DNA from 4 places in the Streptomyces sp. NPDC014991 genome. Region 1 is predicted to be linked to each of the others. Evidence: riboswitches for the same ligand, from Rfam matches in the RefSeq annotation. Region 1 holds a riboswitch; each other region holds the start of a gene.
What was found. A riboswitch is a leader RNA that binds a small molecule or an ion and turns the genes downstream of it on or off. The one in region 1 is predicted to bind cyclic di-AMP.
Positions count from the first base shown of each region.

Region 2: another riboswitch for cyclic di-AMP. It lies ahead of ACF1BE_RS25490 (C40 family peptidase); the one in region 1 lies ahead of ACF1BE_RS21335 (transglycosylase SLT domain-containing protein).
Region 3: another riboswitch for cyclic di-AMP. It lies ahead of ACF1BE_RS09155 (M23 family metallopeptidase); the one in region 1 lies ahead of ACF1BE_RS21335 (transglycosylase SLT domain-containing protein).
Region 4: another riboswitch for cyclic di-AMP. It lies ahead of ACF1BE_RS04085 (M23 family metallopeptidase); the one in region 1 lies ahead of ACF1BE_RS21335 (transglycosylase SLT domain-containing protein).

Region 1 is NZ_JBIBVY010000013.1:101,808-109,187, forward strand. Features, by position in the region: gene ACF1BE_RS21315 (ABC transporter permease) at 1-439, opposite strand, end outside; gene ACF1BE_RS21320 (ABC transporter ATP-binding protein) at 426-1,424, opposite strand; gene ACF1BE_RS21325 (outer membrane lipoprotein carrier protein LolA) at 1,463-2,710, opposite strand; gene ACF1BE_RS21330 (polyprenyl synthetase family protein) at 2,956-3,966, opposite strand; cyclic di-AMP (ydaO/yuaA leader) riboswitch at 4,557-4,737, shown strand; gene ACF1BE_RS21335 (transglycosylase SLT domain-containing protein) at 4,741-5,229, shown strand; gene ACF1BE_RS21340 (HAD family hydrolase) at 5,264-6,076, opposite strand; gene ACF1BE_RS21345 (FAD-dependent oxidoreductase) at 6,261-7,380, opposite strand, start outside.
Region 2 is NZ_JBIBVY010000018.1:53,222-60,601, reverse strand. Features, by position in the region: gene ACF1BE_RS25520 (adenosylmethionine--8-amino-7-oxononanoate transaminase) at 1-1,104, opposite strand, end outside; gene bioB (biotin synthase BioB) at 1,097-2,257, opposite strand; gene ACF1BE_RS25510 (8-amino-7-oxononanoate synthase) at 2,405-3,532, shown strand; gene ACF1BE_RS25505 (DUF397 domain-containing protein) at 3,590-3,811, opposite strand; gene ACF1BE_RS25500 (helix-turn-helix domain-containing protein) at 3,821-4,681, opposite strand; gene ACF1BE_RS25495 (ATP-binding protein) at 4,896-5,354, shown strand; gene ACF1BE_RS25490 (C40 family peptidase) at 5,520-5,993, opposite strand; cyclic di-AMP (ydaO/yuaA leader) riboswitch at 5,996-6,133, opposite strand; gene ACF1BE_RS25485 (hypothetical protein) at 6,570-6,875, opposite strand; gene ACF1BE_RS25480 (ATP-dependent Clp protease proteolytic subunit) at 6,884-7,380, opposite strand, start outside.
Region 3 is NZ_JBIBVY010000004.1:131,557-138,936, reverse strand. Features, by position in the region: gene ACF1BE_RS09160 (GntR family transcriptional regulator) at 1-293, opposite strand, end outside; gene ACF1BE_RS09155 (M23 family metallopeptidase) at 508-1,263, opposite strand; cyclic di-AMP (ydaO/yuaA leader) riboswitch at 1,276-1,436, opposite strand; gene ACF1BE_RS09150 (M16 family metallopeptidase) at 1,668-3,056, opposite strand; gene ACF1BE_RS09145 (M16 family metallopeptidase) at 3,053-4,456, opposite strand; gene ACF1BE_RS09140 (DNA topoisomerase (ATP-hydrolyzing) subunit A) at 4,727-7,186, shown strand; gene ACF1BE_RS09135 (CobW family GTP-binding protein) at 7,236-7,380, opposite strand, start outside.
Region 4 is NZ_JBIBVY010000002.1:16,772-24,151, reverse strand. Features, by position in the region: gene ACF1BE_RS04095 (dihydrofolate reductase family protein) at 1-868, shown strand, start outside; tRNA gene ACF1BE_RS04090 (tRNA-Met) at 916-989, opposite strand; cyclic di-AMP (ydaO/yuaA leader) riboswitch at 1,287-1,451, shown strand; gene ACF1BE_RS04085 (M23 family metallopeptidase) at 1,464-2,528, shown strand; gene ACF1BE_RS04080 (aldo/keto reductase) at 2,627-3,571, shown strand; gene ACF1BE_RS04075 (PrsW family intramembrane metalloprotease) at 3,606-4,910, opposite strand; gene trmB (tRNA (guanosine(46)-N7)-methyltransferase TrmB) at 4,979-5,803, opposite strand; gene lhgO (L-2-hydroxyglutarate oxidase) at 5,842-7,053, opposite strand; gene ACF1BE_RS04060 (MFS transporter) at 7,153-7,380, opposite strand, start outside.

The DNA of each region.
Region 1 (7,380 bases):
CGAGCAGGCAGAAAACCAGCACCGTCGCGTACTTGGTGAGCAGCAGCCTGGTGCGGCCGGCCGGAGCGACCAGCAGATAGCGCAGGGTGCCGCCGCCCGCCTCCCCCGCGATCGCGTCGCCCGCGACGACGGCGACGGCCATCGGCAGGAAGAACGGCAGGGTGGCGGCCAGCGCGGTGAAGACCAGGAACAGTCCGTTGTTGGTGACCTGCGTGAGGAACGCCGGGCCCGCGCCGTTGCCGCCCGCCCGGGCGCCGTCGCGCGTCTCGATCCGCACCGCGATCCCGATCAGTACCGGCACCGCCGCCAGCACCCCGAGCAGGGCGAGCGTGCGCCAGCGGCGGACGGTGGTGACCAGCTCGCTGCGCAGCAGTCCGAACGTCCACAGCGGGTTCGGCCGGCGCACGGCGTCCGTTCGGGGCGGGTCAGCGCGCGACATCGAAGCCCTCCCCCGTCAGCGCGACGAACGCGTCCTCCAGCGAGGCCCGTTCGACGGTGAGACCCCGGACGCGGACGCCCGCGGTGACGAGGGCGGCGGTCACCTCGGCGAGGTCCCGGGCGGGGGGTTCGCCGGTGACCCGGTCGCCGTCGGCGGTCACGTCCCCGACGCCCTGCTCCTTGAGCACCCGGGCCGCCTCGGCCGCGTCCGGGGTGCTCACCACCAGCCGGCCGCGCGCTCCGGCCGCCAGGTCGGCCACCGGCCCCTGGGTGACGAGCCGGCCCCGCGTCATGACCGCCGCGTGCGTGCACACCTGCTCGATCTCGTCGAGGAGATGGGAGGAGAGGAAGACGGTCGTGCCGTCGGCGGCCAGCTCCCGGATCAGGCTGCGGATCTCCCGCATGCCCTGCGGGTCGAGGCCGTTGGTGGGCTCGTCCAGGACCAGCAGCCTGCGGGGCCGGAGCAGCGCGGCAGCCAGCCCGAGGCGCTGTTTCATGCCCAGCGAGTACGCCTTCGCCTTCTTCCCGGCGGCGGCCGTGAGACCGACCCGGTCCAGTGCGGCCGCGACGCGGGCGCGCCGGGTGCGCGGGTCGGCGGCCGGGTCGGCGGCGTCGTAGCGCAGCAGGTTGTCCCGGCCGGAGAGGAAGCCGTACAGGGCGGGGCCCTCGATGAGCGCGCCGACCTGCGGAAGGACCGTGCGGGCGGCCCGGGGCATGGGCCGGTCCAGGACCCGGACCGTGCCCGCGGTCGGTTCGATCAGGCCCATGAGCATGCGGATGGTGGTGGTCTTGCCGGAGCCGTTGGGGCCGAGGAAGCCGAAGACGCTGCCCGCCGGGACGGTCAGGTCGAGACCGTCGACGGCGAGCTGTCCGCCGCGGTAGCGCTTGGTGAGCCCGCGCGTGGCGATGACGCTCGCCCGCGCCACCGCCGGCCCGGGATCCGGCGTGTGCCCCGGGCCGGGTCTCGCGGCGGACGGTTCGTCCATCGGCTCCCCTCCCCCTCGCTTCGTCGTGCCCGGACGGGCTACTTCGCCGCGTCGGCCGCCTTCACCAGGGCGTCCTTGGTGACCGCGCCGGCGTAGACCTTGCCGTCGTCGGTGATCAGGGCGTTGACCAGACGGGTGGAGAAGACCGTGCCCTTGCCGAAGGCGCCGGAGACCGGCTCGCCGAGCGAGCCGAGGAAGCCGCCGAGGTCACCGCCCTCGGCGCCGGTGGGCAGGCCGCCCTTGGCGCCGGTGTCGAAGGCGGCGACGGACGTCCAGCCCTTGCCGAGGACCGTGGCCCCGCCCAGTCCCTTGGCGAACTCCCCGCCGTCCCGCGGGGCGTGCCCCCGCGCCGGGGACCCGTCCCTGAACTTCCCGCCGTTCCCCGGGGCGTGCTCCCGTCCCGGGGACCCGTCCTTCTCCTCGGTGACCTTCGCGCCCTTGGGCGGGGTGAAGTCGAAGGTGGAGGCGGCCGGTTCGGCGAAGGAGACCCGGGTGAAGCCGGCGTCGACGACGGCGGCACCGCCGCCGCTCGGGGTCAGCGTGAACTTCAGCGGCAGGCCCGTCCGCGCGTCCACGGCGATGCTGATCGCGCCGACGGTGGTACCGGACTGCCTGGGCTTGATCAGCAGCTTGTAGGCGTCGCGCCCGGCGACCTGGGCGGTGCCGTCGACGGTGACGGACGTGGTGTCGTCGACCGATTTCAGGGCCTTGTCGGCGAAGTCCTTCGGCATCGCCGGCGGTTCGGCCCCGTGGCCCCCAGAGCCGGCCGCGGTGGAGTGGTGGACCTCGTTGCTCTTGCTGTCGTAGCCCCAGACGTCCTTGCCGTCGTGGATCAGGCTGTACTCGGCGCCGCTCTCCAGCAGCGACAGCTTCTGCCGGTCGGGGCCGTCGGCTGCGACGCGCAGGGTGTGCGTGCCGGAGACCAGCTCGGTGAGCCTGGTCCGCGGGTCGGCGGAGGAGCCGTCGCCGGAGCCCTTGTCCGCCCCGGAGAGCAGGCTGTTCTCCAGGCCGCCGAGTTCGGGCAGCCCGAGGTCGGTGCTGATCTTCACGGTGCCGGACAGCTGCTGCACGTCCGACCTGGCGATCTTCTCGACGAGCTGTTGTGCGCTGATCTTCGGCAGGTCGGGGTCACCGGAGTCGGCGAGCGCCGGGACGAGGCCGATCGTGACCGCGGCCACCCCCACCACCGCGACCGGGACGGCGTACCGGGCGGCCTTGCGCCGGCCGGAACGCGGGTCCTCGTCGCGCGCGGCGTCCACTGCGTCGTCGGATGCGTACGGTGCCATGTGTGCCTTACCTCCGTCGTCGGCGGCGGCTGTCCTCGCGCTGGTCCACCTGAGCCGCCATTCTCACCCGAATCGGTGAGGAGTGGTGTTTTCCGTAGTGACCATCTGACCAAATCGGCCGCACGGAAGCGTCAGCCCTCGGGGCCAACTCCGTGTACGCCTGCGGTATGACATACGAAGGCGGCATCTCCCCCGACCCGTAGGGGTCGTACGGAAGACGCCGCCCGAAGGGGTGCCGGGCCGGTTCAGCCGGCGCGGTGCACCACCGCGTCGCACAGCTCCAGCAGCGCCGCCTTGGCGTCGCACTCGCGCAGCGGCGCCAGCGCGGCCCGCGCCTCCTCCGCGTACCGCACGGTGTCCCGGCGGGCCTGTTCCAGCGCGGGATGCGCGCGCAGCGCGGTCAGCGCCTCGGCGTGCCGGGCGTCGTCGCTGAGGTCGGAGTCCAGCAGCTCGCACAGCGCGAGGTCCTCGGACCGGCCCAGCCGGGCGGCCCGCTCGCGCAGCCGGAGCACGGGGAGGGTGGGGATGCCCTCGCGCAGGTCGGTGCCCGGGGTCTTGCCGGACTCGTGGGAGTCGGAGGCGATGTCCAGGACGTCGTCGGCGAGCTGGAAGGCGACGCCCAGCCGTTCGCCGTACTGGGTGAGCACGTCGACGACCCTCTCGTCGGCGCCGGACATCATCGCGCCGAACCGGCACGACACCGCCACCAGGGAGCCCGTCTTGCCGCCGAGCACGTCCAGGTAGTGCTCGACCGGGTCGCGGCCGTCCGAGGGGCCCGCGGTCTCCAGAATCTGGCCGGTTACCAGTCGTTCGAACGCCAGGGCCTGCACCCGGACCGCCTCGGGCCCGAGGTCGGCGAGGATCTGGGAGGCGCGGGCGAAGAGGAAGTCGCCGGTGAGGACCGCGACGGAGTTGCCCCAGCGCGTGTTGGCGCTGGCCACGCCGCGCCGCACGGCCGCCTCGTCCATCACGTCGTCGTGGTACAGCGTGGCCAGATGGGTCAGCTCCACGACCACGGCGGAGGGTACGACACCCGGCGCGTAGGGGTCGCCGAACTGTGCCGCGAGCATCACGAGCAGCGGCCTGAACCGCTTCCCACCGGCCCGTACGAGGTGCTGCGCGGCCTCCGTGATGAACGGGACCTCGCTCTTGGTGGCCTCGAGCAAGCCTTCCTCGACAGCCGTCAATCCGGCCTGGACATCGGCTTCCAGAGCCTGGTCCCGCACGCTCAGCCCAAACGGCCCGACGACGGTCACGAGGGGTCTCCTGTCTGCTGCTGTCTGCTGGCGATCACACGGTTTGTCGATAGGTCGCTGCCCTCACTCAACTCAGCGTATCCGGTCCTCTTTCGATCACCGATAGCGCCCACCGGTCCAGCCTGGGCGGTATCAGATCAGAGCGGGCAGGAGTGTGATCGGGTGGTAAGAAGGGACATTTATCGACTTAACGGTAATTTGCCTACGGTGTCGTAATGTCTCCACTTCTTCCGCCCGCCCCCTTTCGGCCAACCGCCCGCACCCGCGGCAATGACGTGCGCCCGATCCCGGTTCCCCCGCCACCGGACTTCAGGACCGGAACGCCCCGATTCCCTTCTTGTCCGTTTTGGAGCGATTTGCTATTTCGTGAATTGGGTCACGCGCCGGTCCGGCCGATCCGCACGCCCACACCCTCCCGAGCCCCTGCGCCATAGGCGAGTTGAGGGTTGGCAGCCGCAAAGGATCAAGTGCCCCATACAGCGTCGATCAAGGTCAAATAGTGCGTTGTGTGATTCCGGCACTTGTTCCCGACATGTGCTCTCGCATACGTTCCCGGCCGTCGGGCGGACGCCTAATCCTGCCGCCGCCCACATCACCCATCCACGAACTCATTCGTACGGCAGGAGCGGGGGACCCAGGTAAGCCGCCGTTCCGGCACGGCACACGCCGCGCCGGAACGGCTAGGGGTGAAGCCGTGCCTTCTCCAGGGCGCGGCCGGGCGCCTCCCCGCCCGAACCCGACAGCTCACCTCGCAGGCGTCGGAGAGGAACACCCATGTCTGCCGCCGTTCAGTACCGCCGCCACCGCAACAGCCGCCTCGTCCGCGCCCTCGCCGCCGCGGGCACCGGCGCCGCCCTCCTCGCACTGCCGCTCGTCGGCGCCACCAGCGCCGCCGCGGCCACCACCACCGCCGTGACGGCCGCCGGCACCCCCGCCGGCTACCCGAACACCCTCGACGGCTGGATCCGCGAGTCGCTCGCGATCATGGCTCAGAAGGGCATCCCGGGCACCTACAACGGCATCTACCGCAACATCATCCGCGAGTCGTCGGGCAACCCGGCCGCCATCAACCTGTGGGACTCCAACGCGGCCGCGGGCATCCCGTCCAAGGGCCTGCTCCAGGTCATCGACCCCACCTTCAAGGCCTACCACGTGGCCGGAACGTCGTTCGACATCTACGACCCGGTCGCGAACATCACCGCCGCCTGCAACTACGCGGCCGCGCGGTACGGCTCGATCGACAACGTGTTCGGCGCGTACTGACCGGCACCGGCGGCGGGCGCTGCTGACATCCCGGTCAGTCGGCCGGGAACAGTCTCTCGAGGACGACGGCGATGCCGTCGTCCTCGTTGGACGAGGTGACCTCGTCCGCGACCGCCCTGAGCTCGGCGTGGGCGTTGGCCATCGCGACGCCGTGGCCGGCCCACTCGAACATCGGGATGTCGTTGGGCATGTCACCGAAGGCGAGGGCCCGTCCGGCCCCGATCCCCAGCCGCTCGGCGGCCAGCGCCAGCCCCGTCGCCTTGGTCACCCCGCTCGGCTGGAGCTCCACGGTCCCCGGCCCCGACATCGTGACCGTCGCCAGCGAGCCCACCACCGCACGCGCCACGGCCGCCAGGTCGTCGTCGGACAGGGCGGCATGACGCAGCAGCACCTTGCTGATGGGCGCGCGCCACAGGTCGTCCCGCCGGCGGACCCGCAGCGCGGGCAGCGTCGGATGGGGCATCCGGTAGCCGGGCTCGATGAGCGTGAGGCCGTCCACGCCGTCCTGGTCGACCGCCGCGAAGACCTGCCCCACCTCCGCCTCGATCTTGCCGAGCGCGGTCTCCGCCAGCTCCCGGTCCAGCCGGACCGACCACAGCAGGCGGCCGGTCCCGGCGTCGTAGAGCTGCGCGCCCTGCCCGCACACCGCGAGCCCCGTGCAGCCGAGGTGCGCAAGGAGCGGCCGTACCCGCGGGGCGGGACGGCCCGTCACCACCAGGTGACGGGCACCGGCCCGCGCCACCCGCGCGAGCGCGGCGAGCGACCGGTCGGAGACGGTGTCGTCGCCGCGCAGCAGCGTCCCGTCCAGGTCGGTGGCGATCAGGGCGTACGCGGGGGTGGGTGCCATGATCAGAGAATACGGACACCGCACCCCGCCGACTCACCTGTCCCTACTGGCACTTACGTGCTGACCGGCCCCAACCGGCCGGTTCCGGCTGGTCCCTGCGGGCCCCTGGACGGTGGGCCCCGGCGGCTTCGGCACCGGCTGCCCGGACGGAGGCGGAACGGGTGACGGGCCCGGACGCAACGCCTCACCCGTGGGCCGCCGCCAGGTGCCTCGCCAGACGCGGGGAGGCGAACTCCGTACCGCAGACGAAGCGCATCACCGGCCCGTACGAGGACGCCGCCGGCAGGCCGGTGAAGTACAGACCCGGTACGGAGGAGACGTAACCGGGGCCGAGTCGGGGCGTGCCGCGGCTCACCGCCAGCCGGGTGCGCAGTCCGTGGCCGAGGAAGTCCATCGCCGCGAGATCGACGCGGTAGCCGGTGGCGGCGATGACGTGGTCGGCGGTGAGCCGCTCGGTCCGCCCGGCGTGGGTGCGGACGGTGAGCACGGGGCTGCCGTCCGGGGCCTCGGCGCCCACCACCCGCTCGACGTCCCGCACCCGCACACCGCTCTCGAAACGTTCGCGCAGCCACCAGGCGCCGAGCGGGCCGAGGACCCGGCGGACCAGGTAGTGGCGGGCGGCCTCGGGCAGGAAGCGGTACGGGTGCGGGTGGTGGCTGAGCGCCCACAGCGACCAGGCGCGGCCGAACGGGGAGCGCGGCCGGAACGCCGGCTGCTGCCAGGGCGGACTGCCGAAGGCGACCCGCCCGCGTCCGCGCGCGACCACGCGCACGCGCGCACCCGCTTCGGCCGCGAGCGTCGCCGTCTCCAGCGCGGACTGCCCGGCGCCGATGACGATCAGTTCCCGGCCGGCGAACCGGCCGAGGTCGTGGTGCTGGGAGCTGTGCGAGACGGGACCGGACGGGGACGGTCCGCCGGTCGCCGCTCCCGCCAGCTCCGGCGGCAGGTGGGCGAGCCCGGCCAGACCGGTGGCGACGACGACCGCGCGCGCGGTGAACACCTCCCCGGAGTCCAGCCCGAGGGTGAAACCGCCGCCCGGGTCCCGGTCGGCCGAGACGACACGCACCCGCTCCAGGCCGGGGACCAGCCTCTGCTGGAACCACTCGCCGTAGGCGGTGAACGTCTCCACCGGGATGATGTCCTCGTCGCTCACCAGGCGGCGGACGCCGGCCGCGTCGCAGTAGTCGGCGAGGGTGTGGCCGGGCTGGGGGCAGTCGAGGTTCGAGGCGGCGGGCGTCGACTTGAGGAGCATGCCCTCCGGCATGTGCTCACGCCAGCTGACCATGGGCTCGCCGAAGACGCGG
Region 2 (7,380 bases), on a different contig from region 1:
GCCGATGGCGCCGAGGACGCGGACGTCCCGCACCCCGGGCAGCTCGCGCGCCGGCGCCAGGCCCGCCCGCAGGCCCGCCTCGATGCGCCTGACCTCCGACAGCCAGTCCTGCCGCAGCAGCAGCTCCACGGAGGCGCAGGCCACGGCCGCCGCCAGCGGGTTGCCCATGAACGTCGGGCCGTGCGCGAGCACCGGCACCTCGCCGCGTGAGATGCCGTCGGCGATCCGCGCGGTGCACAGGGTGGCCGCCATCGTCAGATAGCCGCCGGTCAGTGCCTTGCCGACGCACATCACGTCCGGGCTGACGCCCGCGTGGCCGGCCGCGAACAGCGCGCCGGTGCGCCCGAATCCGGTGGCGATCTCGTCGAACACGAGCAGTACGTCGTGGGCGTCGCACGCCTCGCGCAGCACCCGCAGGTAGGCGGGGGAGTGGAAGCGCATGCCGCCCGCGCCCTGCACCACCGGCTCCACGATCACCGCGGCCAGCTCGTCCGCGTGCCGGGCGACCAGCTCGCGCAGCTGCTCGGCGTAGGACTCGTCGTACTCCGCGGGCGGCGCGTCCGCGAACACCTGGCGCGGGAGCACGCCGGTCCACAGCTCGTGCATGCCGCCCTCCGGGTCGCACACCGACATCGGCTGCCAGGTGTCCCCGTGGTAGCCGCCCCGCCAGGTCATCAGGCGCTGTTTGCCCGGCCGGCCGAGCGAACGCCAGTACTGGAGGCACATCTTCACCGCGACCTCGACCGACACGGACCCCGAGTCGGCCAGGAACACGTGCTCCAGGCCGTCCGGCGACATGTCGACAAGGAGCTTCGCGAGCCGGACGGCGGGCTCGTGGGTGAGCCCGCCGAACATGACGTGGCTCATCCGGCCGAGCTGCTCGCGCGCGGCCTCGTTCAGCACCGGGTGGTTGTAGCCGTGGATGGCCGACCACCACGACGACATGCCGTCGACCAGCTCGCCGGAGCCGTCGGCCAGCCGCAGCCGGACCCCGCTCGCGGCCTCCACCACGAGCGGCTCGGCACGTCCGGGCATCGGTCCGTACGGATGCCACACATGCCGCCGGTCCAGCTCCAGCAGTTCCGCCACGCCGAGGTCAGGCATTGGGCGCGAGGTCCGTCCCGGCGCCCCGGCGGCGGACGGCGACGAGATCGGTCCGCGGCTCCCGCGCCGCCGGAGCGGCGGCCGTGGCCGGCCCGCAGACGCCGCCCTCGTGGCAGCCCCCGCCGCCCTCGTGGCAGCCCCCGGCGTCCGACCGGTGCTCCGGCAGCGTCACCTCGTCGGCGCCCTCCACCTCGAACCCGGCATCCGCGATCATCTCCAGGTCGGCCTTGCCGGCCTGTCCCTCGCTGGTCAGGTAGTCACCGAGGAAGATGGAGTTGGCCAGGTGCAGCGCGAGCGGCTGCATCGTGCGCAGATGCACCTCGCGGCCGCCCGCGATGCGGACCTCCACGTCCGGGCAGACGAACCGGACCATCGCGAGGATGCGCAGGCAGCGCTGCGGGGTGAGGTTCCACTCCTTGGCCAGCGGGGTGCCCTCGAACGGGATGAGGAAGTTCACCGGAACGGAGTCGGGGTCCAGCTCGCGCAGCGAGAAGACGACGTCGACGAGGTCCTCGTCGGTCTCGCCCATGCCCGCGATGAGACCCGAGCAGGCGGACAGTCCGGCGGCGTGCGCCTTCTGCACCGTTTCCACTCGATCGGCGTACGTGTGGGTGGTGGTGATGTCCGCGTAGGTCGACTCCGAGGTGTTCAGGTTGTGGTTGTAGGCGTCCGCGCCGGCTTCGCGCAGCCGCTCGGCCTGACCGTCGGAGAGCAGGCCCAGGCAGGCGCACACCTCGACGCCCTGGTTCTGCTCCTTGATCGCCTTGATGGTGTCCGAGACGCGGTCCACGTCCCGGTCCGTCGGACCCCGCCCGCTGGCCACCAGGCAGACCCGCTTGGCGCCGCCGGCGAGGCCGGCGGCGGCGGCCTCGGAGGCCTCGTCCGGCTTGAGCCAGGTGTACTTCAGGATGCCGGCCTCGGAGCCGAGCCGCTGGGAGCAGTACGAGCAGTCCTCCGGGCACAGGCCCGACTTGAGGTTCACCAGGTAGTTGAGTTTCACCCGTCGCCCGAACCAGTGCCGGCGCACCTTGCCGGCCGCGGCCACCACATCGAGCAGGTCGTCGTCGGAGGTGGCCAGAACGGCGAGCGCTTCCTCGCGGGTCGGCAGCTCGCGCCGAAGCCCCTTGTCCACCAGCGTGTTCAGCAGGTCCATGAGGCCCGATCCTGTCCTACGGGACCGCCCGGGGCCAAGGAGAGTTTGCACAACGGAGACGGTTCACCGTGTGGGTATTGCCACACACTGGGCGGCTGGTCGTGCCGCTAAGGTCTGTCCGCTACCTACAAAAGCACCGGAGGACCCATGGCGTTCGGCTGGATCGACGAGCAGGCCGAGGCGCGTCGCCGCGCCGGACTCGTCCGCACCCTGCGCCCGCGCCCCGCCGATTCCCCGCTGCTGGACCTGGCGAGCAACGACTACCTGGGTCTGGCCCACCATCCGGAGGTCACCGAGGGAGCGGCCCGGGCCGCCCGGACCTGGGGCGGCGGCTCCACCGGGTCCCGGCTGGTGACCGGCACCACCGAGCTGCACACCGAGCTGGAGCGCGCGCTGGCCGCGTTCTGCGGGTTCGAGGCGGCCCTGGTCTTCTCCTCCGGCTACGCCGCGAACCTGGCCGCGGTCACCGCCCTCGGCCCGCACGGTTCGCTGATCGTCTCCGACGCGGGCAACCACGCCTCGCTCATCGACGGCTGCCGGCTCGCCCGGGGCGGCACGCAGGTCGTCGGGCACGCCGACCCGGAGGCCGTGCGCAAGGCGCTCGGCACGCACGGGGGAGCGGCGATCGTCGTCTCCGACACGGTGTTCTCGGTCGACGGGGACCGGGCGCCGCTGGCCGCGCTGGCCGCCGCGTGCCGGGAGTTCGGCGCCGGGCTGGTCGTGGACGACGCCCACGGGCTCGGTGTGCTGGGCGACGGCGGCCGGGGCGCGCCGTACGCGGCCGGGCTCGCCGGCGCCGGTGACGTGGTCGTCACGGCGACCCTGTCCAAGTCGCTGGGCAGCCAGGGCGGGGTGGTGCTCGGGCCGGCCCGGGTGATCGACCACCTGGTCAACGCGGCCCGCACGTTCATCTTCGACACGGGTCTGGCGCCCGCGGCGGCCGGTGCCGCGCTGGCCGCGCTGCGGCTGCTGGAACGCGAGCCGGAACGGGCGGGGCGAGCCCGTGAGGTGGCCGCGGAACTGCACGCACGGCTGACCGCCGCGGGTCTGGAGGCGGTACGTCCGGACGCCGCGGTGGTCTCCGTGCGGGCTCCGTCCCCGGAGCAGGCGGTGCGCTGGGCGGCCGACTGCCGTACGGCGGGCCTGTCCGTGGGCTGTTTCCGTCCTCCCTCCGTGCCCGACGGCATCTCACGGCTCCGGCTGACCGCCCGCGCGGACCTGTCCGGGGCCGAGATCGACCGCGCTGTACGAGTCATCGGCGAGACGCGACCATGAGTCGGCGTGACACGGCCGTGTGCCGCCGGAGAACGATGAGGAAGCGACCGGTTCCGATCAGAGTGCGGTGATGAATCCCGCCCAGCTGCCGACGGAGAAGAGCAGCGCCGGTCCGGCCGGGTTCTTCGAGTCGCGCACGGCGAGCAGCCCGGCTCCGGGGCCGGAGCGCGGCCGGGCCGTCTCCACGCAGTTGTTGGCGCCCGTGCTGTAGCTGCTGCGCAGCCAGCGCACGTCGTGCAGGTCGGTACTGGCAGGGACGTTCCGAGGCGATGCGGGCATGGTGCCTCCTTACGCGCCATCACCTATTGCGGCGATGTAGTCCAACGAGTCCTCGGGGGAAAGGGCGTGGAACTGAAGGGTGTGGAAGGCCTCGGTGTAGGCCACCAGGTCTTCTTTCCGTTCCAGGTAGAGGCTACTCGTCAACTGGTCGAGAACGACTACATCCAGATCGGAAGTGCTCGGAAATGAGAAGATAACGAAAGGCCCGGTGAGGCCGATATGCGCCCCGGCCGTGAAGGGCAGGATCTGGAGTCGTACCTGGGGCAGGGAGGCGGCCTCCATCAACCGCTCCAGCTGACGGGACATCACCCCGGGGCCACCGACCTCGCGGCGCAGCACCGCCTCGTCCAGTACGGCGCTCAGCGTCAGCGGCGGATCCGCGCGCAACACGTCCTGCCTGGCCAGACGCACCTCCACCAGCGTGTCCAGCCGGTCCTCGTCCAGGTCCTTCACGGCCGCCCGGGTCACCGCGCGGGCGTACTCGGCGGTCTGGAGCAGACCGGGCACGACCGTGGTCTCCAGGGTGCGCATGGCGCTCGCCTGCGACTCCAGGCTGATGAAATCGCGGTACGTGGGCGGCAGTTCCCCGCGGTAGGCGTGCCACCAGCGGTGCCGCCCGCCCGCGTCCTGCGACCCCGCCAGCATCAGCAGCAACTCGCGCAGGTGTCCGTCGAGGACGCCGTAGGCGTCCAGCAGTAACCGCAGATCGGCCGGTTTCACACCGCTGGCGCCGGTCTCGATGCGGCTCACCTTCGACTGGTGCCAGCCGACGAGCCGGGCCGCCTCGCCGCTCGTGAACCCGGCGCCGGTTCGCAGCCTGCGCAGTTCCGCGCCGAGTTTGCGACGGCGCACTGCCGGACCGTTCTGCATGGGCTCCTCCTTACTCCTTCCGGGCCGCCCACATACGGTTTCGCAGCGCAGAGTTCACCGCTTCGAGCGACAGATATATGCATATCCCGGTGGATCGCTCCCCCTGACCCACCCGTTGGTGGCAGTCTGGCGAACAAGCACCAGTTCCGGGACCGTACTCGAAGCATTCGCTGTATGTCGGACCGCGGTCCCGCGGGAAAGGGACGACGTCGCCATGGCAGACCATCTGGAAGCATCCGTCACTCTGCCGAGCGATCCCGCCTCGGTCTCCGCCGCCCGCTCCTATGTCGTGGGCACCCTCGCGGAGTGGGGCCTGCCCTCGGACACCGAGACGGCCGACACCGTGCGGCTCATCGTCTCGGAGCTGGCCACCAACGCCGTGCAGCACACCCTCGGCCAGTCACCCACCTTCACGGTCGCCCTCGCACTCGACCGGGACGAGCACCTGCGCATCGGCGTAACGGACAGTCATCCCCGCTTCCCGAAGAGACTGCCCGCCGCCGTGCAGCAGGACAACGGCCGCGGCATGGTCATCATCCGCTGGCTCACCGCGGAGCACGGCGGCAGACTCCGTGTCCGCCCCACCCGTGAGGGCGGCAAGACGGTCTGCATCGAACTGCCCTGGACGCTGCCGGCCGCCCCGTTACCGGCAGGCGGACCGCGGGAGCCGTGAGCGTCGTGGCCGCCCGGCCGGCTCCGTGGGGCACGTGACGGCCCCGGGCCGCCCGCGGGCTGCGGGCGGGCACCGGGGCGGCGCTACGGCGCTCGGAGCGGGCCTGGCGCCCGGAGCCGGCCGTTTCACCGGGGCCGGCGCCGCCGCTCCCGCTCCCCGGCCGGGTCAGCTGACCCGGCCGTACCAGACGCTCCTGGTCCAGATCTTCTGGAGCCTCACCACGTCACCGGTCTTCGGGGCGTGCCAGATCTTGCCGTGGCCCGCGTAGATGCCGACGTGGTACACGTTGGAACCCGAGTGGAAGAACACCAGGTCGCCCGCCTTGCGGCTGCGGGCGGAGATGTGGTGGGTCTTGTTGTACTGCTGGGCGGCGGTGCGCGGCAGCTTCTTGCCCACCTTCTTGAAGGAGTAGAGGGTCAGTCCCGAGCAGTCGAACCTGCGCGGTCCTGTGGCGCCCCACTTGTACGGTGCACCCTTCTTGGAGGCCGCGACCTTGAGTGCCTTCGTCGCCATCGTCGCGGCGGACGCGTCGGTGGCGAGGCCGGGCACTGCGATCGAGCCGCCCACGGCGGCGAGGGTGAGGGCCGAGGCCGTGCCGGCTCGGGCCATCAGCGACGGGACACGATTGAGCGCAGTCATGCGCAACCCTTCGTCAGCCGCCTGTGAAGGATGACCTGTCGGATTCGGGCTGGCGAAGTTGCCCGGCCGCGTTGCCACGGCTTCACCCCAAGGGCTGCTCGGAACCCCGCCCGTCCGCGTCGAGCAGACGAACATGTGTTCCGGCGACCCGTCTTGCCTGGGTCCTCCACTCCTGCCGATCCACTCCTGTCGACCGGTCATCCGGGCGGCGGCAGGACTCGGCGTCCGCCCGGATCGCCCCGCCGCGGTGGCGGGGGCTTGTCGTCAGTCAGGGATCTTGACCTACAACTGTCGGAAAATCCCAACGGAATCGGGGATTTGTGGTTTTACTCACCACTCACCCGTTCGGGTGGACGTCGGTGTGTTCGAGCCACCGTCAGCACCCGTGCGTATGCCCGGACCTGGGGCTAAACGCTTTCCGGCGCAGACTGAATCCACGTGCCGCACAAGTCGGGAAGCCCGAAAATCATTCTGGATGTCCATCGGATGGGCGTACGTCGTTCGGGCCGTTTCAAGTCCGGCCCGAACGGTAGGCGTCGACACGGCTTGCCCCGTCCAGCGGGTCGGGTGTCCCCCTCAGCCGACGGTGTCGGGCGGGAGCGCGACGCGAGCGGTGCGGCGCTCACCGTCCAGCACGCGCAAGGCCCGTGCCAGCGTGTCCCCGTGCAGCTCCCTCTCGCCCCGCTGGTGCATCACCTCGAGCGCGTCCCGCAGCTCTGCCGCCTTGCGCACCAGGGCCTGGGCCGCACGCAGCCCGTGGTACGTGTCCCCGTGCCGGGCCGGATTGACGCGGCCCAGCAGGTCGGCCGCCTCCAGGTAACGGTCGATCAGGTCACCTTCGGCCCGGGTCAGCGCGGGCAGCGGTGGCAGGTCCGGCGGCATCGGGGCGCTCACCTCGCGTCCGGTGCGCCGGGCGCGTCCCGGCGGCTGGGCACGATGTGGTCCACCAGGCCGTAGGCGAGGGCCCCGGGGGCGTCCAGGAAGAGGTCCCGCTCCAGATCCTCGTGCACCTGCCCGGCCGTGCGCCCCGTGTGCCGGACGAGCATCTCCGCCAGCAGCGCGCGTACCCGGGTCAGTTCCTCGGCCTCGATGAGGAGATCACTGGGCTGGCCGCGCAACGGTTCGGGCAGCCCGGGCTGTTCGATCAGCATGCGCGCGCCGGGCAGCGCGGACCGCTTGCCCGGCGCGCCGGCCGCGAGCAGCACCGCGGCGGTGGAGGAGGCCTGTCCCAGACAGTACGTCGCCACGTCGCAGCTGATGTAGCGCATGGTGTCGTAGATCGTGGTCATGGCGTGGAAGGGACCGCCCGGCGAGTTGACGTACAGCGTGATGTCCCGGTCCGGGGCCGCGTGTTCGAGGTACATGAGCTGCGCCGTCACGTCGCTCG
Region 3 (7,380 bases), on a different contig from region 1:
TCCGTGCGTCGCTGCGCGGCCCGGGCGGCCCCCAACGGCTCCAGCAGCATCCGCATCTCCAGCAGGTCGGCGGCCTCCTGCTCGGTCGGTTCGGCCACGCACGCGCCCGCGTGCCGGCGTGTCACCACGAAGCCCTCCGCCTCCAGGGTGCGCAGGGCCTCTCGGACGGGGACACGCGAGACGCCGTAGCGGCGGGCCAGGACTTCCTCGGTGAGGCGGCTGCCGCGCTCGTAGACACCGGCGACGATGTCGTCCCGGACAGCGGTGCACACCGATTGCGCCGGAATACGCATGACCGACCTCCGCCTCAATACCCGTAAAACGCCGACGATGGACGCGTGTTCCCGCGACTCTATTCCAAGGGACTCGAATTTCCGACGGCAGGGAGTCATCCATGGATATTTTTTGGTCAGCGGGTCCTGCGGGCACCGGAAGGAAACGCGGAAAAAGGCGAAAGCCCCGGCTCGGTGAGCCGGGGCTTCGGATGCCGTGCGGACGACCGTCCGGTCAGACGTTCACGCCGTGCTTGCGGAGATAGGCGACGGGGTCGATGTCCGAGCCGTAGTCGGGGGTCGTACGGGCCTCGAAGTGCAGGTGCGGGCCGGTGACGTTGCCGGTCGCGCCCGACACGCCGATCTGCTGCCCCGGGACGACCTTCTGGCCCACCGTGACGCCGATGGACGACAGGTGGCCGTACTGGGTGTACATGCCGTCGGCCATCCGGATCACGATCTGGTTGCCGTACGCGCCGCCCCAGCCAGTGGAGACGACCGTGCCGGAACCCACCGCGTGGACGGAGGTGCCGCTGGCCGCGTGGAAGTCGACGCCGGTGTGCGAACCGGAGGACCACAGGGAGCTGCTGGCCTGGTAGGCCGTGGAGACGTACGAGTGCGCGATCGGGATCACGAAGGCGTTCAGCCGCTTGCGCTCGGCCTCACGAGCGGCACGGACCCGCGCCTCACGGACCTCCTCGGCCCGCTTCGCGGCCGCCTTCTCCGCGGCCTCCTCGGCCGCCTTCTGCTCGGCGGCCTGCTGCTGGGCGGCGGCCTGCGCGTCGATCTGCTCGGCGACGTCGTCGTTCACGGTGAGGACCGGAGTGAGGCCGGTCTGCTCCACGGGGCTTTCGGCGGCGAGCGCCGGGGACGCAGCGAGGGTGCCGATGACACCGGTGGTGGTGAGGGCCGCGACACCCGCCGCCTGAGCGGTGGTGCGCTTGACCCGGCCGGGCTTGCGGTGCTTCCCGGTGGCGCACATGAACGCCATGAAGTGGCTGGTCCTTTCCTTCCCTCTCGCCTACCGGGTTAGCTGACGGGTTCGGAGCAGGAAGGTCTCCTACGGGCCCCCTCGCTCACGCGCGGGCGCCCGATTCACCCCAGGGACGATGGGTCCCCGGCTCCCCTGGCTCGCGCCGTACGGGGACTCGGCGATGACTGTCCGGTGCCGCGGGTGCGGCGCACTGCCTGACGAACAGCCCGCATGACGGTACGGCGGCCCGCTTCTCATCCTCAAACAGATCCGGGTTTTTGTAGCGCATCCCACAGGGCAGACAGGCAACCTCCGCCCCAAAACGGGCATCTGAGGGAACGAGTGGAACAGCAGGGGCCCTGACGACCCGTAGGTCGGCAGGGCCCCACGCGCACATGGCACCGGCGCGTCCGCCGGTGCGTCTACTCCGCGGCGACGACGGTGACTTCGCCGATGCCGAGCGCCTCGACCGGCGCCTTGATCTGGGACGCGTCACCGACGAGGACCGTCACCAGGCGGTCCACCGGGAAGGCGTTCACGACGGCCGCGGTGGCCTCCACCGTGCCCGTTGCGGCCAGCCGCTGATACAGCGTCGCCTGGAAGTCGTCGGGCAGGTGCTGCTCGACCTGGTCGGCCAGCGTGCTGGCGACGGCCGCCGCGGTCTCGTACTTCAGCGGCGCCACACCGACGAGGTTCTGCACGGCGACGTCCCGCTCCGCGTCGGTCAGGCCCTCCGCCGCGAGCGTGCGCAGCACCTTCCACAGGTCGTCCAGCGCGGGGCCGGTGTTCGGCGTGTCCACCGAGCCGCTGATGGCGAGCATCGCCGCGCCCGTGCCGTCCGGCGCCGAGCGCAGGACCTGACCGAAGGCGCGCACACCGTAGGTGTAGCCCTTCTCCTCGCGCAGGACGCGGTCCAGTCGGGAGGTGAGGGTGCCGCCGAGGCAGTACGTGCCGAGCACCTGGGCGGGCCAGACCCGGTCGTGCCGGTCGGCCCCGACGCGGCCGATGAGCAGCTGCGTCTGGACGGCACCGGGCCGGTCCACGACGATCACGCGCCCGGTGTCGTCGGCGGTCACCGGCGGGACGGGCCGCGGCTCGCCCGGCGTGCCGGTCCAGGCGCCCAGGGTGTCGGCGAGCAGCGCGTCCAGATCGGCGCCGGTCAGGTCGCCGACGACGACCACGGTGGCCGTGGCGGGCCGCACATGGCGGTCGTAGAAGGCGCGCACGGCCTCCGCGTCGATCTTCCCGACCGTCTCCTCGGTGCCCTGGCGCGGGCGGGACATGCGCGAGGTCGCCGGGAACAGCTCCCTGGAGAGTTCCTTGGCGGCCCGGCGAGCCGGACTGGCCAGCTCGTGCGGGATCTCGTCCAGGCGGTTGCGGACCAGCCGCTCGACCTCGCTCTCGGCGAAGGCGGGCGCACGCAGGGCGTCGGCGAGCAGGCCGAGACCCCTGGCCAGGCGGGAGGCCGGGACCTCCAGGCCGAGCCGGACACCGGGGTGGTCGGCGTGCGCGTCGAGCGTGGCGCCCGCGCGCTCCAGCTCGGCGGCGAACTCCTCGGCCGAGTGCTTGTCGGTGCCCTCGGAGAAGGCCCGCGCCATGATCGTGGCGACGCCGTCCAGGCCGGCGGGCTCGGCGTCCAGCGGCGCGTCCAGCAGCACCTCCACGGCGACGACCTGCTGGCCGGGGCGGTGGCAGCGCAGCACGGTCAGGCCGTTGCCGAGGGTGCCGCGCTCCGGGGCCGGGAACGCCCAGGGCCTGGCCTCACCGGGCTGCGGCTGGGGGTGGAACTCCATGGTGGCGAGCTCGGTCACTTGGCCGTCTCCTCGTTCTCGGTCTCGACGCGGCCCGCCTCTACGGTGGCTTCCCGCTCCGGGTCCTCGGGGACCGCGGTGTCCTCGACGGCCTCCGGGGACTTCGGCTCGTAGACGAGGACCGCGCGGTTGTCGGGGCGCAGTCGGGCCTTGGCGACCTCCCGCACCTCCTCGGGGGTGACCTCCAGGACGCGCCGCACCGCGGTGAGGGCGAGCTGCGGGTCACCGAACAGGACGGCGTACCGGCACAGTTCGTCGGCGCGGCCCGCGACGGTGCCGAGCCGGTCCAGCCACTCGCGCTCCAGCTGGGCCTGCGCGCGCTCCATCTCCTCGGGGGTGGGGCCCTCCTCGGCGAACCGGGCCAGCTCCTCGTCGATGGCGGCCTCGATGACCGGCACCTCGACGTCACCGGACGTCTTCACGTCCAGCCAGCCCATGGAGGGCGCGCCGGCCAGGCGCAGCAGGCCGAAGCCGGCCGCGACGGCCGTACGGTCGCGGCGCACCAGCCGGTTGTAGAGCCGGGAGGACTCGCCGCCGCCGAGGACGGTCAGGGCGAGGTCGGCCGCGTCGCACGCGCGCGTACCGTCGTGCGGCAGCCGGTAGGCGGCCATCAGGGCGCGCGCGGGGACCTCCTCCACGACGACCTCGCGCAGCTGCTCACCGATGACGTCCGGCAGGGAACCGTCGCGGGGCTCGGGCTTGCCGTCGTGGGCGGCGATGGAGCCGAAGTACTTCTCGACCCAGGCGAGGGTCTGCTCGGGGTCGATGTCGCCGACCACGGAGAGCACCGCGTTGTTCGGCGCGTAGTAGGTGCGGAAGAACCGGCGCGCGTCCTCCAGGGTGGCCGCGTCCAGGTCCGCCATCGAGCCGATCGGCGTGTGGTGGTAGGGGTGGCCCTCCGGGTAGGACAGGGCGGTCAGCTTCTCGAAGGCGGTGCCGTAGGGCACGTTGTCGTAGCGCTGACGGCGCTCGTTCTTGACGACGTCCCGCTGGTTCTCCATGGACTCGTCGTCCAGGGCCGCCAGCAGGGAGCCCATGCGGTCGGCCTCCAGCCAGAGCGCCAGCTCCAGCTGGTGGGCGGGCATGGTCTCGAAGTAGTTGGTGCGCTCGAAGCTGGTGGTGCCGTTGAGCGAGCCGCCGGCGCCCTGCACCAGCTCGAAGTGGCCGTTGCCCTTGACCTGACCGGAACCCTGGAACATCAGGTGCTCGAAGAGGTGAGCCAGGCCGGTTCGCCCCTTGACTTCGTGGCGGGAGCCGACGTCGTACCAGAGGCAGACCGCCGCCACGGGGGTCAGGTGGTCCTCGGAGAGCACCACGCGCAGACCGTTGGCCAGGCGATGCTCGGTCGCTGTCAGGCCCCCGGAGCCTGCCTCGGCTGTGGTCGTGTGACCCATGGGCATGTACGTCCCTTCGCGAGCGGAGGCGGTCGTAGAAACCGCGGTTTTCCTGCCGTTCCTGCCACTGTATGCAAAGCGTGCGGGGCCCCGGCGAAGTTCCCGCGGGACGTACGCCCACAGCGGATCGCGTAGCCTGCGTGCGACCCGTCTCCGCAGGGCTCGCCGGCACCGGCCGGGCCGACGGAGACCGGGTCGTGGCCCGGGCTGTCAGTGCCGCGGTCCACAATGGTCCGCGTCAGTTCAGTCAGTCGCTTCAGCAAGGAGCCGGCAGCGATGGCCCGCCGCAGCACGAAGACCCCGCCGCCCGACGATTCGTACGAGGAGCGGATCCTCGACATCGACGTCGTGGACGAGATGCGTGGCTCCTACCTCGAGTACGCCTACTCGGTCATCTACTCGCGTGCCCTGCCGGACGCCCGTGACGGCCTCAAGCCGGTGCACCGCCGCATCGTGTACCAGATGAACGAGATGGGCCTGCGCCCCGAGCGCGGCTACGTGAAGTGCGCGCGTGTCGTCGGCGAGGTCATGGGCAAGCTGCACCCGCACGGCGACGCCTCGATCTACGACGCCCTGGTGCGCATGGCACAGCCGTTCTCCATGCGCGTGCCACTGGTCGACGGCCACGGCAACTTCGGCTCGCTGGGCAACGACGACCCGCCGGCCGCCATGCGGTACACCGAGTGCCGGATGGCCGAGGCGTCGAGCCTGATGACCGAGTCGATCGACGAGGACACGGTCGACTTCGCGCCGAACTACGACGGCCAGGAGCAGGAGCCGGTGGCGCTGCCGGCCGCCTTCCCGAACCTGCTGGTCAACGGCTCCTCGGGGATCGCGGTCGGCATGGCGACGAACATGCCGCCGCACAACCTGCGCGAGGTCATCGCCGCCGCCCGCCATCTGATCCGGTACCCGAACGCCGACCTCGACGCGCTGATGAGGCACGTGCCGGGCCCGGACCTGCCCACCGGCGGCCGGATCGTCGGACTGGGCGGCGTCCGTGACGCCTACGCGACGGGCCGCGGCACCTTCAAGATGCGCGCGACGGTCACCGTCGAGGCCGTCACCGCCCGCCGCAAGGGCCTGGTGGTCACCGAACTGCCGTTCACCGTCGGCCCCGAGAAGGTCATCGCGAAGATCAAGGATCTGGTCAACGCGAAGAAGATCCAGGGCATCGCCGACGTCAAGGACCTCACCGACCGCGAGCACGGCCTGCGCCTGGTCATCGAGATCAAGAACGGCTTCGTGCCCGAGGCGATCCTGGAGCAGCTGTACAAGCTGACGCCCATGGAGGAGTCCTTCGGCATCAACAACGTCGCCCTGGTCGACGGCCAGCCGCTCACCCTGGGCCTGAAGGAGCTGCTGGAGGTCTACCTCGACCACCGCTTCGAGGTGGTCCGGCGCCGCAGCGAGTTCCGCCGCGCCAAGAGGCGCGACCGGCTGCACCTGGTCGAGGGTCTGCTGACCGCACTGGTCGACATCGACGAGGTCATCCGGATCATCCGGTCCAGCGAGAACTCCGCGCAGGCCAAGGGCCGCCTGATGGAGCGGTTCTCGCTGAGCGAGGTGCAGACGCAGTACATCCTCGACACGCCGCTGCGCCGGCTCACCAAGTACGACCGGATCGAGCTGGAGGCGGAGCAGGAGCGGCTCACCACGGAGATCGCGGAGCTGACCCGCATCCTGGAGTCGGACGCGGAGCTGCGCAAGCTCGTCTCGGCCGAACTGGCCGCCGTGTCGAAGAAGTTCGGCACCGACCGGCGCACGGTCCTGCTGGAGTCCGCGGGCGCCCCCGCGGCCACCGTGCCGTTGCAGGTGGCCGACGACCCGTGCCGGGTGCTGCTGTCCTCGACGGGACTGCTGGCCCGTACGGCGAGCGTCGACACCTCCTCCGAGGGGGCGGACGCCAGGCGCGTCAAGCACGACGTGATCGTCTCGGCGGTGCCGACGACCGCGCGCGGGGTGATCGGCGCGGTGACATCGGCGGGCCGACTGCTGCGGATCAACGTCGTCGACCTGCCGCAGCTCCCGGAGACGGCGAGCGCGCCGAACCTCTCCGGAGGCGCTCCGCTGGCGGAGTTCGTCTCCCTGGAGGGTGACGAGACGGTGGTCTGCCTGACCACGCTGGACGAGTCGTCCCCGGGGCTGGCGCTCGGCACCGAGCAGGGCGTCGTCAAACGCGTGGTCCCCGACTACCCGTCCAACAAGGACGAGTTGGAAGTCATCACCCTGAAGGACGGCGACCGGATCGTCGGCGCGGTGGAGCTGCGCACCGGCGACGAGGACCTGGTGTTCATCACCGACGACGCGCAGCTGCTGCGCTTCCAGGCCTCCATCGTGCGCCCGCAGGGCCGTCCGGCCGGCGGCATGACCGGCATCAAGCTCACCGAGGGCGCGAAGGTGATCTCCTTCACGGCGGTCGACCCGGCCGTCGACGCGGTGGTGATCACGGTCGCCGGCTCGCGCGGCACGCTGGACGACTCGGTGCAGACGACTGCCAAGCTGACCCCGTTCGACCAGTATCCGCGCAAGGGCCGCGCCACGGGTGGCGTGCGCTGCCAGCGGTTCCTGAAGGGCGAGGACTGCCTGTCGCTGGCCTGGGCGGGCCCGGCTCCCGCGCGCGCGGCGCAGAAGAACGGCACCCCGGCGGAGCTGCCGGAACCCGACCCGCGCCGGGACGGCTCGGGCACGTCGCTGCCGAAGACGGTGGCCGTGGTGGCGGGGCCGGTCGGCTAGGACCTGGTGACGGGGCGGGCACCCCGGATTCGGGTGCCCGGGCCGGTGCTCATGCCTCGGTGGCGGGGCCGGCGTCCCAGGCCTCGTTCGCTTCCGCGGCCGGCTCCTCCTCGGTGCCCGGCACGTACCGCAGGACGCCCCACATGCCGTGCTCGTCGGCGTGCGGGGCGTCGTTCCCGCACGCCTTAAGCGCC
Region 4 (7,380 bases), on a different contig from region 1:
CGGGGACCTCGACCCCGGCGCCCACTTCTGGCACACCGGCGGCGACAAGGTCGTCTACACCACCGACGCCGGCGCCGGCCGGGCCACCCGCCTCCTCGGCGGCACCGCCGACGTCGTGACGCTCGGCCCCGCCCTGGACTGGCGGGCCCTGCTGGAACATCTGCACGACGTGCGGGGCGTCGGCCGCCTGATGGTCGAGGGCGGCGGGCAGGTCCACACCCAGCTGCTCCAGCAGGACCTCGCCGACGAACTCCAGCTGGTCCTCGCCCCGCTCCTCGTCGGCGACCCCGCGGCCCCACGCCTGTTCGGCCCCGGCGCCTACCAGGGCGGACGCCTGCGCCTGACCGACACGCGCCGCATCGAGGACGTCGTCCTCATGCGCTACGAGCCCACGGCCCCCGGCACCGGCCCGGTCCCCACCCCCGCCGACCGCCACTGGCTGCGCACCGCCTGCGAACTCGCCGCGCTCTGCCCGCCCTCCCGGACGGCGTTCAGCGTCGGTGCGGTGGTGGTCGCCGCCGACGGTACGGAGCTGGCCCGCGGCCACTCCCGCGAAGGCGCCGACCCGGTGGTCCACGCGGAGGAGGCGGCCCTGGCGAAGACCGACCCGGCCGACCCGCGCCTGCCCGGCGCCACGGTCTACAGCAGCCTCGAACCCTGCGCCCGCCGCGCCTCCCGGCCCGCCCCCTGTGCCGAGCTGATCCTGCGGGCCGGGGTGCGCCGGGTGGTCACGGCGTGGCGCGAGCCCGACACGTTCGTCGCGGCGGCCGACGGCACGGGCGTCCTGACCGGCGCGGGCGCCCGGGTCGTCGTGCTCCCGGAGCTGGAGGCCCTCGCCAAGGCGCCGAACGGGCATCTGCTCGCCTGACAGCACTCAGGGCCGGAATCCAATGGATTCCGGCCCTGAGTCTTCAGTAGCGGGGACAGGATTTGAACCTGCGACCTCTGGGTTATGAGCCCAGCGAGCTACCGAGCTGCTCCACCCCGCGTCGTTGTGTCTCTACTGTACGCCATCCGCGGGGTGCGATGCACATCGGTTCCGTGCCCCCCGGGGTTCGTCACCGACGGTGACCGGACGGGCGCCGTGCGATGACGATTGAGTCACCATCAAAGCCGCGAGTGACTCCTGTACGTCCGTCAACTCGCCCGGTTTGCAGGCATGGTGACCGGTAAGTCCCCGGGGGAGAACTGTAATGATCAAGGCGAACGGCTTGGAAAGTGACTGGCAGGTCTATTAACGTTCGATAACGCAGCGCGGTCGTCCCAGCCGTCACCAGCGACGGCTCCGCGCGCACACGCCGAATCCCGCAAGGGAACCGGGGAACCACCACCCTGGGGTGAATCTCGCGAATGCCGACGTGGAGCTCACGGAGTCCACGACCGGTATACGCGCGTAGGAGACCTTCCTGCTCCGAACCCGTCAGCTAACCCGGTAGGCGGAGGAAGGAAAGGAGCGCGCCCGCGTGGCGTCCAACCGGCCTGCCCCAGAAACCCCGTTCGTGCCGGCTCAGCGCGAGACCGAGACCTTCGGCTACGACGCCTACCGAGCGGACGAGGGCCCCTGGGAGGAGTGGAACCCCACCGAGGACTCCGTCGCCCCGGTCCGCGGCCGGCACCGCGTCGCCAAGCAGCGAGGCGGCTTCGCCCGCAGCTCCACCGTCCTCGGCGTCGGCGTGATGGCCGCGGTCGGCGCGGGCGGCATGGCCAGCGCCAACACCGGCAAGCCGCCGGTCTCCATCTCCCTGCCGGACCTGCCCTCCGTCGGCTCCCTCTTCGACGACACCTCCACCGCGGTTCCGGAGACCGCCACCACGGCGCTCAGCAGCGTCGGCGTGGCCTCCGCGGACGACCAGCAGGGCACCGACGCGGGCGAGGCCCTGCGCAACCGGATCATGGCCCAGGCCGAGCAGCAGCAGGGCCAGGCCGACAGCAGGGCCACCACCGTCGCGCTCGCCGCCGCCGAGAAGCAGAGCGCGGACGCCGCCGCCCAGGCCGAGAAGGAGGCCGCCGCAAAGGCGGCCGCGGCCAAGGACGAGGCGGAGGCCGCGGCCGAGAAGAAGGCGGAGCAGAAGGCCGCGAAGGAGGCCGAGGAGAAGCGGCAGGCCGAGCAGGCGAAGCTGGCCGGCCAGTACACGCTGCCCACCTCCTCGTACACGATCACCTCGACGTTCGGCCAGGCGGGCACGATGTGGTCCTCCGGTCACCACACCGGCCTCGACTTCGCCGCCCCCACCGGCACCCTCATCAAGGCGGTCCACGGTGGCACGATCACCGAGGCGGGCTGGGCCGGCTCCTACGGCTACCGCACGATCCTCACCCTCGACGACGGCACCGAGCTGTGGTTCTGCCACCAGTCCTCGATCAACGTCACCGCCGGGCAGAAGGTCACCACCGGGGAGGTCATCGGCCGTGTCGGCGCCACCGGCAACGTCACCGGCCCGCACCTGCACCTGGAGGTCCACCCCGGCGGCCAGGCCACCGGCATCGACCCGATGGCGTGGCTACGGGACAAGGGCCTCACCCCCTGACCAGGAGGCCCTCCTCTCCTTCCGGTCTTTGCGGGAACTTGGCGCCGGTCGCGGGATGTGACCACCCGCCGCCGGCGTTGTGGTGACGTATGACCTCACTGACATCACTGCGCACACTCGGCTCCTCCGACCTCCGGGTCTTCCCGCTCGCCCTCGGCGGCAACGTCTTCGGCTGGACCGCCGACGAGCGGACCTCCTTCGCCGTCCTGGACGCCTACTCGGCCGCCGGCGGCAACTTCGTCGACACCGCCGACTCCTACTCCGCCTGGATCGAGGGCAACCGGGGCGGCGAGTCGGAGACGATCATCGGCAAGTGGGTCAAGGCCCGCGGCAACCGCGACGACGTCGTCATCGCCACCAAGGTGAGCCAGCACCCCGAGTTCCGGGGCCTGTCCGCGGCGAACATCAAGGCCGCCGCCGACGCCTCGCTGCGCCGCCTGGACACCGACCACATCGACCTCTACTACACCCACTTCGACCAGCCCGAGGTGCCGGTCGAGGAGATCATCGGCGCGCTGGACGAGCTGGTGAAGGCCGGCAAGGTCCGGCACATCGCCGCCTCCAACATCAGCCCCGAGCGTCTTCGGGCCTCCCTCGACCACTCCGACCGCGAGGGCCTGGCCCGCTACGTCGCCCTCCAGCCCCACTACAACCTGGTCTCCCGCGACACGTACGAGGGCCCGCTCCAGGACCTCGCCGCCCGCGAGAACCTGGCCGCCGTCCCGTACTTCTCCCTGGCCGCAGGCTTCCTCACCGGCAAGTACCGCCCCGGTACGACGGTCGACAGCGCCCGCGCCGGTACGGCCCAGAAGTACGCGGACTCCGAGGGCGGCCGGCGGGTCCTGGCGGCCCTGGACGACATCGCCGCCGCCCACGACGTCCCGGTCGCCACGGTCGCCCTGGCCTGGCTCGCCGCCCGGCCGACCGTCACGGCCCCGATCGCCTCGGCACGCACGGTGGAACAGCTCCCGGCGCTGCTGGGCGTGGCGGACCTGAAGCTCACGGACGACGAGCTGGCAGCCCTGACGACAGCCTCCGCGTAGACCCCCGGGCGCCGATCCTGCCCGGCCGTCCCGGCTACGACCGGTACGGGTTGTACGCCGGGTGGGCGCCCGCCGGGACACCGTGCCAGTACGGCACGGGTCCCGCGTACACCGGCCGGGACGGCGTGGAGGCCCGGGCCGCGTACTCCAGTGCCGGGCGTGCCGGTTCCCTGCGTCGCCACAGCTCGTCCAGCAGCTCCCGCTCCCGTACGGCGAAGTCGGCCCCGGCCCGCCCGCGCCGTCCCCGGTGGCGCAGGAACGCCAGCGAGGTCGCGTACGCCTCGTAGCGCGCCACCTCCCGCGCCGCCGCACGGCCGAAGTGGTGCCGGGCGTAGTCCCGGGCCATCCGCCGGGCTCGCATCGACCCGAGCGCGAACGGCTCGGCCGGGCCCAGCCATCCGGCCAGCACGTACGCGGGCAGTTCCGCGCGCACCGTCCGCAGCTCCCGCTGCCGCGTCCAGATCGCGAGCCAGGTCAGCAGCGCGAACGCGGGCAGCATGAAGGCGGCGTAGACGGCGAAGAACCCGTACTCGCCGAACGTGGAGGAGCTGTTCCAGAAGGCGTGCATGCTCATCGCGAGCAGCAGTCCGCCGGCCGGCAGCAGGACCCGCCGCACGTGCTGCCGCTCGCCGGACAGCGCGGCGACGCCGAAGCCGATGCCGGTCAGGACCGTGAAGAGGGGGTGCGCGAACGGCGACATCACGATGCGGACGAAGAACGTGGCGGCGGTGACGGAGGCGATGCCGCGGTCGCCGGTGAGCTGGTCGGTCCCGAAGGCCGTACCGAGGTACAGGATGTTCTCGGTGAACGCGAACCCGGTCGCGGTGACCCCCGCTATCACCACGCCGTCCACGATCCCGGTGAAGTCACGTCTGCGGAACAGGAAGACCAGCAGGACGGCCGCGGCCTTCGCGGACTCCTCCACGATCGGCGCTATCACGGTGGCCCCGAGGGTGTCGGCGCCGGCCGGGTCCGCGGTCGAGGTGGCGATCCACCGGGTGGCGAAGCTGTTGGCGACGATGGCTATCAGCGCCGCCGCGCACGCTCCCCAGGCGAAGGCGAAGACCAGGTTCCGCCAGGGCCCCGGCTCCACCCGGTCCAGCCACCGGAACGCGGCTGTCAGCCAGGGCACGGGCAGCACGGCCAGCCCCAGCCCGACGACGAAGCCCTCCGTGCCGGTCTGGCGCCGCACGAGCGCCAGGATGACCAGGCCCGACAGCGCCAGCAGCGTGCTCAGCGCCCCGTACCGCACCCACCTGCGCTGCCACCAGTGCGGATGGCGGAGCACACCACCGCCGGGGCTCGGGGGACAGGTCGGAAACGGAGGACTGGTGGCCACGGCATCGACCCTAACGGTGACGGGACGAGGGGCAGGAGCGGATTATCGGTCCGGGCGCGGGGCCGGGCTCAACGCTCCCGGTGTGGTACCCGCCGGAACAGCAGGTCGTTCACCACATGGCCCTTGTCCAGCCCCTGTCCCTCGAAACGGGTCAGCGGCCGGAACTCGGGGCGTCCGGCGAAACCGCCCTCCGCCTGCGTGTTCTCGAAGTCGGGGTGCGCGCTCAGCACCTCGAGCATCTGTTCGGCGTACGGTTCCCAGTCGGTCGCGCAGTGCACGATCGCACCGGGCTTCAGCCGGGTCGCCGCCAGGGTGAGGAACTCGGGCTGGATGAGGCGCCGCTTGTGGTGCCGCTTCTTGGGCCAGGGGTCGGGGAAGTAGACGCGCAGGCCGTCCAGCGCGTCGGGGCGCAGCATCTCCCGGAGCAGGATGATCGCGTCGCCGTTGCCCACCCGGACGTTGGACAGCCCGTCGCGGTCCGCGAGATTGAGCAGGTTGCCCTGCCCCGGGGTGTGCACGTCCACGGCCAGGATGTTCGTGCCCGGGTCGGCCGCGGCCATCCGCGCGGTCGCCTCGCCCATCCCGAACCCGATCTCCAGGACCACGGGACGGTCGTTGCCGAACAGCTCGCCGAGGTCGATCACCCGCTGCCCGTCGATGTCCAGCCCCCATGTGGGCCACAGCCGCTGGAGGGCGTCGGCCTGCCCGGCCGTCACCCGGCTGCGCCGCGGCTGGAAACTCCGGATCCGCCGCTCGAAGTGCGAGCCGGCGGGATCGGCCCTGGGCCCGTCCGGGAACCGCGGCTCGCCCCGGGTCCGGGTGTGCCGGACGGACACACCGGGGTCGTGCGGTGCCGAGGGCGGGGCGGCGGGAGTGTTCAGGGAGTCAGACACAGTACGACCGATTTTACGGCGCCCGACGAGGCCGCCCCCTACACGAGCAGATCCAGCACCCGGCGCCCGACCTCCCTGCCGATCGGCAGCGACGCGGTCGCCGCGGGGGACGGCGCGTTGAGCACATGCACGGTCCGTGGCCCCTCCTTGATGAGGAAGTCGTCCACCAGCGTGCCGTCCCGCAGCACCGCCTGTGCCCGCACCCCGGCGGGGGCCCGCACCAGATCGCCGGCCTCCACCCCGGGCAGCAGTCTTCGCACGGCCTCCAGGAACGCGCCCCTGGACACCGACCGCCGCAGCTCACCCGCCCCGTACCGCCAGTGCCGCCGGGCGATCGCCCACGACCCCGGCCACGCGAGCGTCCCGGCCAGCTCCCGGGGCCGTACGACCCCCCAGCCGTATCCCTCGCGGGCCAGCGCCGGCACCGCGTTCGGCCCGACGTGCACACTCCCGTCGATCCCGCGCGTCAGATGCACTCCGAGGAACGGGAACGCCGGATCCGGCACCGGATACACCAGCCCCCGCACCAGCTCCGGCCGTGCCAGCTCGTAGTACTCGCCGCGGAACGGCACGATGCGCACCCCGGGCTCGTCCCCGGTGAGGCGCGCCACCTCGTCGCAGTACAGCCCGGCGCAGTTCACCAGCACGCGCGCGTGGACCACGTCCCCGGCCGCGGTGAGCACGGCCACGCCGCGCTCGGGCCGCCGGTCCACCCGTACGACTCGCGCGCCGTACCGGATCTCCGCCCCGGAGGCGCGCGCGAGTTCGCGCGCGACGCCCGCGAAGTCGCAGACCCCGGTCGTCCCCACGTGTATCGCGGCGAGACCGCGCACCTCCGGCTCGTACTCGCTGATCTGCGCGGGACCCAGCTCGCGCACCGGAATGCCGTTCTCGCGGCCCCGCTGCACCAGCGCGTGGAGCCGCGGCAGCTCCGCCCGCTCGGTCGCGACGATCAGTTTGCCGGTGACGGCGTGCGCGATGCCGTACTCGGCGCAGAACTTCACCATCTGCGCGGCGCCCCGCACGGCGTACCGCGCCTTGAGCGAGCCCGGGCGGTAGTAGATCCCGCTGTGGATGACGCCGCTGTTGCGTCCCGTCTGGTGCCGCGCCGGACCGGGCTCCTTCTCCAGCACCGTCACGCGCGTGCCCGGTGCGGCGCGCGTGATCGCGTACGCAGTCGACAGCCCGACGATCCCGCCACCGATCACGAGCACGTCACAGTCGTACGCCCCGGCCCGCACCTGCACCACCTCCGCCCTCGATAGTGCACTGCGCCACTGACAGTGGCCGCAAACGCCGGCCGGTGCCGGCGACCCGGGGCGCCACGGGCAGCGGACGCCGCCGCGCCGCTACGCCGGCGTGACCAGCAGCGGCCGGGCCCGCTCCCGCAGCTCCACCACCCGCGGTTCGTCCCCGTACGGCTCCAGGCGGTGCAGGAGATCCTTCACGTACTCGGTGGTGCGGGCGGAGGAGATCCGTCCGGCCACCTCCACGGCCCGCACCCCCTGCTCGCAGGCCGCGTCCAGGTTCCCCGACTCCAGCTCGGCCACCGCCGAGACGACGAGCCGCAGCCCGTG